Regions from separate parts of the Endozoicomonas sp. ALD040 genome, predicted to be linked through region 3. Evidence: predicted binding sites of a transcription regulator. Region 3 holds the regulator's gene; each other region holds the start of a gene.

Region 1 (2,259 bases), 2.8 Mb from region 3:
GCGCCCACGTTACCATAGGCTCCTGTCATACCGGCAATTTGACCTGTGAGTCGACGCTTGATCAGGGGTACAGCCGCAAATACCGCACCTTCACCGGCCTGCACAAAGAAGGAGCAGGCCATGGCAGCAACAACAGCAAGAACCAGTGGCCAGCTGGAATCAATGATACTCATCATGTAGTAACCACCGGCCAGGCCTGCAGTGAGAACCAGCAGAGTGATCTTGCGGCCAAACTTGTCACTGAGTAATCCTCCGCCCGGACGGGACATCAGGTTCATGAAGGCATAAGCGGAAGCGACCAGACCCGCCATGACCGGATCCAGTTCAAAGGTATCTGCAAAAAACAGAGGTAGCATGGACACCACGGCCAGTTCAGAACCGAAGGTAGCGAAGTAAAGAACGTTCAGAACGGCCACCTGCTTGAACTGATACTGGTGAATAGCTGGCACAGGCTCGGAGAAAATGTGCTTGTTGACCTGCCAGACTTTCCAGACATCAAACAGGTAGATAGCAGTCAGACCGACATAAATAGCCGTTGAAATCCCGGCACTCAGCATGGCAACACCCTTAGGTGAAAGCTTCCAGGTCAGCAGAGCCAATGCCGCATACATGGGAATCTTCATGATCAGCAGCAAGGCAAAGTCGCCTTTGCTGGTGACTTCCATGGCGCCAATGTTCTTGGGGCGGAAGTAGGTAGCACCTTTAGGGGTATCTGTGACGTTTATGTAGAAGACGACACTGAACAGCAAGGAGATTAATCCGGTCAGGCCAATGGCGTAACGCCAGCCATCTTCTCCACCAAAGAGCAGTGCAATGGTGGGCAGAGACATGGCAGCAGCAGCAGAGCCAAAGTTGCCCCAGCCACCGTAAATACCTTCTGCGGTACCCAATTGGCGAGCGGGGAACCACTCAGATACCAGACGAATGCCGACCACAAAGCCTGCACCAATAGTACCCAGCATAAAGCGGGCTATGGCGGCCTGGGTAAAGTCATCTGCCATGGCATACATAAAACAAGGAATACTGCAGATGGCCAGGAGTCCGGAATAGACTTTTCTGGGACCGTAAACATCAGTGAGCATACCGATGATGACTCGAGCCGGAATAGTGAGGGCTACGTTCAGAATCAGCAGGGTTTTCAGTTCTTCACGAGTCAGGCCCAGAGACTCGGAAATAGCCAGGGCCAGAGGCGCATGGTTAAACCAGACCACAAAGCTAATAAAGAAGGCAATCCAGCTAAGGTGCAGAATCTTGGTCTTCCCGCTAAAAGAAAACAGGTTAAATGAATCGGGGTTGCTCATACATCCTCCTTGTTTAAGAAATTCCCCAAGCAAAAGCAAACATCAGGCCAATATGATAAATGCACCGATTTGACTTGCATTTTTATGCGTATTTAATGAATTTTCTCTTCTATGCAAGAAAGTTCTTTATTTGAGTGCGGGAAGTTTCTGAGTATTTTTATTCTGCTCACCAAAATGGTGCTCTTTAGCTGTTTGATTATTTCTGCGTGCATTATTTTTGTGCGAGTAGCTAAAGTCTCAGGAAAGAATTTCCTGTTTTTATCGTGTTTTGAAAGTGGGCACGGCAGTTGCATAGGCACAAGAATTAGAAAAGAGGCTGGCTCTAAAGGATGCAGTTGTTCCGGCCCAATGCTAGATACTAAAGAGGATGTCTGGGATGATCGGAAAAGAAACCCTGGTGGTTGTCGGTAACGGCATGGTAGGTCACCGCTTTCTGGAGAAACTGGTAGATGCTGGCGGCCTGAAACGCTTCGATGTGGTGGTATTTGGAGAAGAGATCCGTCCTGCCTATGACCGGGTTCATCTCAGTGAATTTTTCACAGGTCGCTCAGCGGATGACCTGTCTATGGTTTCTGAAGGCTTTTATGAGCAGGAAGGCATTAATCTTGTTCTTAATGAAGCCATTACATCAATAAATCGTGAGTCCTGTGAAGTAGTGACAGCCAGTGGCATGACTCAAAAGTACGATCAGCTGGTACTGGCTACAGGCTCCTATCCATTTGTTCCTCCCGTACCCGGGCATGACCGTGAAAACTGTTTTGTCTATCGTACCATCGAAGATCTGGAAGCGATTAAAGAAGCTGCCCGTAACAGTAAGATCGGTGCCGTTGTGGGTGGCGGTCTGTTGGGGCTTGAAGCAGCAAAAGCTCTGAAAGATCTTGGGCTGGAAACCCACGTGGTCGAATTTGCTCCCCGTCTGATGGCTGTTCAGGTGGATGATAGCGGTGGTGCCATGCTC
Region 2 (2,259 bases), 3.4 Mb from region 3:
CTTTTTCTGGATAACCCAACTCGGCATTTGCCTGCATTGACACAAGACCACTGACGCTAATCAGGGCACTCATTGCCACCGACTTAAAGGGTCTGAACCACTTCATTTGTCACTCCAAATATCTCTACTGATAGCTCACTGCCCTGCTACCTAAAGATTTATTATTCTGCACCGCCCCCTGAAATGCCTTCTCGGCTCTGGCTCATAGATCGCTCCATCACCTTGTCGTCACGCATTTCAGAGGTTCGGTACATCCATGTAAAAAAAAAGGCGCCCACCGCTACCTGGAAATTTTTCCGGATAGCGATGAGCGCCTTTGCTCTCTTTCACAACGTCTTTGTTGCGAATGCCTGCTCCTGCCGCCCTTGGCAGGAACATTTTTTATTGTTGTAGCTGAGTTAAAGCATTCTTCGTGCCAACTAATTTCGGCCTCTAACTCTGATCTTTTTTCAATTTTGTTTCATTTTTATTTCGGTTTGGTGCACGACAGTGAAATTGCGCACCAACAACGAGCAATCTTCCAATCATGACGCTTTTTCTTCCAGCATGTTGAAAACATCAATAACATTTCTGGCCACAGCTGCCAGAGTTTTACCGTTATCCATAGCCATCTTTCTTAACTTTTTATAAGCCCGGTCTTCACTGATCCCCTGTCTGGACATCAGCAACCCCTTGGCCTTGTCCAGTAACTTTCGATCTTCCAGACGACTCCGGGTCCGCTCCAGCTCATCTTTCAATGACTGGTATTCCTGAAAACGGGCAACGGCCACATCAATAATGGTTTTGAGGCGCTGTGGCTGCAGATCAGCCACGATATAGGCATTAACGCCGGATCGTGTGGCTTGCTGGACGATGTTGTCAGTGGTTTGCTCTACAAACATTACGACAGGGAGTGGAGAGGTCTTATTGATCAGAGCCAGCTTTTCCAGAAGTGAGGGGGCAGGCTTATCCAGACCAATCACCAGAATATCGGGCGAGAGGTCGGGCACAAGGGTCAGCAGGTCCTCATTCTGCCCCTGTCGCTTAATGACTTGGTAGCCAAACTCATTCAGTGCCTGGTTTAAAACAGACAGTCGAGCCGAACGGTCTCCAATCAACAACACTGAATCCATAGCCTGTAACACTCTATATCCCTGAAAAGATAACTATTCACAGGCTATTTTTAAGCAAGGGCTGTACCAGAGCAATGAGGAACGGGTTTAGCATTCAGAATCAGCCAGCTGTTCCGGAAACGAAATCGATGCAAATGCCTGATGCCTGGCCAATTGGATGTGTCAGACTTCTACCATCCGGAGCTCTTTGGGCATGCTAAAAACAATATTCTCTTGTTCCCCTTCCAGTTCTTCGGGCTCTTCGGCGCCTAATTCAATCAACCGATTGATGACACCTTTTACCAGCACTTCAGGGGCTGAAGCGCCTGCGGTAATGCCCAGACTCTGTCTGCCTTCCAACCATTCAGGCTGAATATCCTGGGCTCCGTCAACAAGATATGCTGATGCGCCTGTTCTTTCGGCTAATTCTCTAAGGCGGTTGGAGTTGGAACTGTTCACCGAACCTACCACAAAGACTGCATCGCATTCAGATGCCAGAGCCCTCACGGCATCTTGACGATTTTGAGTGGCGTAGCAGATATCATCTTTGCGCGGCCCATTAATTTCAGGGAACTTGGCCCTCAGTGCATCAATCACCCTGGCGGTATCATCCATAGACAGTGTCGTCTGTGTAACATAAGCAAGATGTTTCGGATCTTTCACTGTCAGTTTCCGAACATCGTCTTCTGTTTCGACGAGGTACATCTTCCCGCCTTTAGAGTCGTCGTACTGGCCCATGGTACCTTCCACCTCAGGGTGACCATCGTGACCAATCAGAATACACTCCATACTATCCCGAGAGTAACGCACAACTTCCATATGGACTTTTTTGACCAGAGGACAAGAGGCATCAAAGACTTTCAAACCACGACGGGCAGCCTCTACTTCGACTGCTTTGGAAACACCGTGAGCACTGAAAATAACAATAGAATCATCCGGTATCTGATGGAGCTCCTCGACAAATATGGCACCACGCTGTTTGAGGTTTTCTACCACAAACTTGTTGTGAACAACTTCGTGACGCACATAAATAGGAGGCTCAAAAACATCCAGAGCCCGGTTTACGATGTCGATAGCCCGGTCAACGCCTGCACAGAATCCCCGGGGATTTGCCAGCCTGATTTTCATGCCTCTGCGCTCTTGTCTGGTGTATGAGTTTCTGGTGTAT
Region 3 (2,259 bases):
CAGGAAGTTTCTATTTTCAGGAAATTGACGGTCACCGATAACCTGCTCTCGATATTGGAAACCCGTTCCGACCTTTCCCGGAAAGATCGCATCGCAAAAATGGAGTCATTGCTGGAAGAGTTTAATATCAATCATATCAGGGACAATCCGGGTATGAGCCTTTCCGGTGGTGAAAAGCGCAGGGTAGAAATTGCCCGAGCTCTTTGCACTGACCCAAAATTTATTCTGCTCGATGAACCCTTTGCCGGTGTTGACCCCATTTCTGTTGGTGACATCAAGGCCATTATCACGCACCTGAAAGCCCGGGACATCGGAGTCCTGATTACCGACCACAATGTCCGGGAGACACTGGATATCTGCGAGAAGGCCTACATTGTCAGCGAAGGCACTATTATTGCCGAGGGTGATAGTCAGACTGTCCTGGCTAATCAAAAGGTTCGTGACGTTTATCTCGGGCATCAGTTCAGTCTCTGATCATCTCTTGACTGGTCTCGCGAAAGAAGCGGGCAAAGATGTTGAGCTGATTTATTTTCATACTCTTGTTCTGAATGTTGCATGGCTGACTTGATGAATCACTTTCCCGAAGCTTCAGATGTGATTATAATCCCAGTGACATGGAGAGTAGCCCAATCAAAATAATGAGCAGACACTGAGATATAACTGTCAGGCGCTGATGGCATCAAATCTGGCACCCTCAGTGCAGACACCGAAGTAAAGGTATACAGTTGCCTATGAAGCCATCCTTACAGCTAAAAATGGGCCAGCAGCTGACCATGACACCTCAGCTGCAGCAGGCCATAAGGCTTCTGCAACTTTCCACTCTGGACCTTCAGCAGGAAATCCAGGAAGTTCTTGAATCCAATCCGATGCTGGAGTCTGAAGAGTCCGTTGAAGAACCACCTGCATCTGGTGATGAAGGGGAACAGCCTGTTGACTTCAATGAAAAAGCAGAACAGCCCCCGGAACCAGAAGAGCCCCAGTGGGCTGACAGCATACCCAATGACCTGCCCGTTGACTCCGGATGGGATGATGTCTATTCCAGCCTGCCCGCTGCAACCGATGAAGAACATGATCCTTTTGCCCGCTCCCGGGCCAATGAGTCCCTCCAGGACTATCTGGAATGGCAGTTAAACCTGACTCCCATGACTGACAGAGACAGGCTGATGGGCCTGGCTGTGATCGAAGCCATCAATAATGACGGGTACCTCACTCACTCCCTGGAAGAAATTTATCTCTCGCTACAGGAACAGGTAGAGGAACTGGCGTTTGAAGAACTTCAGGTCATGCAACGACGGATTCTTCACTTTGATCCGGTGGGTTGTGCCAGCGCCAACCTGAAAGAATGTCTCGAAGTTCAACTCAATCAACTGCCACAAGAAACCCACTTCCTGAAAGAAGCACGTCTGCTGATCCAGAATCATCTACAGGCTCTGGGTAGTCGTGACTATGCCCAAATCATGCGGCGTACCCGTCTCAAAGAACATCAACTGAGGGAAGCCCTTAGCCTTGTTCAAAGCCTCAACCCGAGGCCCGGATCAGAAATCGGCCAGGCGGACACGGAATACGTCACCCCCGATATTTCGGTCACCAAAGTCAGGGACCGCTGGGCGGTTGAACTGAACTCAGAATCCCTGCCCAGACTTCGCATCAACAACAATTACGCCTCAATGGTGCAACGTGCCAACAACAGTCGTGACAATGTCTTTATGAAGAATCAGCTGCAGGAAGCCCGCTGGTTTCTGAAAAACCTGCAAAGTCGTAACGAAACCTTACTGAAAGTAGCGGGCAAGATTGTTGAATTTCAGAAAGATTTTCTGGAGCAGGGTGAGCAGGCCATGAAGCCCCTGGTGTTGGCAGACATTGCTCAGGCAGTGGATATGCACGAGTCCACTATTTCCAGGGTCACTACACAGAAATACATGCACACTCCAAGAGGCGTGTTTGAGCTGAAATACTTTTTCTCCAGCCATGTCAGCACAGCCACTGGTGGAGAGTGCTCATCAACAGCCATCAGAGCCTTGATTAAAAAACTGGTATCCGATGAAAACCCTAAAAAACCACTGAGTGATAACAAAATCGCCGGCTTGCTGGGGGACCAGGGGATCAAAGTGGCCAGGAGAACCATCGCCAAATATCGTGAATCAATGAATATACCGCCATCGAATGAACGCAAGCAGCTTATCTGAGCCTTCAGCGATTGAGGTAACAAGCCCTTATACCACAAATCGCCCCATAGATTTTTTGTCTCAGAACAGCGCT

Evidence for each region. Region 3 encodes sigma-54, which starts transcription at its own class of promoters, with help from an activator protein. Its sites were predicted from a motif close to TGGCACNNNNNTTGCTNT; they were not measured.
Region 1: ACOJUN_RS17995 (NarK family nitrate/nitrite MFS transporter) is a predicted target of sigma-54. The motif match lies at 1,334-1,351, and genes of this name have one in related genera.
Region 2: ACOJUN_RS16010 (ANTAR domain-containing response regulator) is a predicted target of sigma-54. The motif match lies at 1,164-1,181, and genes of this name have one in related genera.

What each region holds. Positions count from the first base shown of each region.
Region 1 covers NZ_CP184829.1:4,907,850-4,910,108, forward strand. The annotation lists gene ACOJUN_RS17995 (NarK family nitrate/nitrite MFS transporter) at 1-1,301, opposite strand, end outside; gene nirB (nitrite reductase large subunit NirB) at 1,678-2,259, shown strand, end outside.
Region 2 covers NZ_CP184829.1:4,332,639-4,334,897, reverse strand. The annotation lists gene ACOJUN_RS16015 (CmpA/NrtA family ABC transporter substrate-binding protein) at 1-73, opposite strand, end outside; gene ACOJUN_RS16010 (ANTAR domain-containing response regulator) at 525-1,112, opposite strand; gene ispH (4-hydroxy-3-methylbut-2-enyl diphosphate reductase) at 1,275-2,219, opposite strand; gene ACOJUN_RS16000 (FKBP-type peptidyl-prolyl cis-trans isomerase) at 2,216-2,259, opposite strand, start outside.
Region 3 covers NZ_CP184829.1:664,345-666,603, forward strand. The annotation lists gene lptB (LPS export ABC transporter ATP-binding protein) at 1-474, shown strand, start outside; gene ACOJUN_RS02340 (RNA polymerase factor sigma-54) at 732-2,186, shown strand.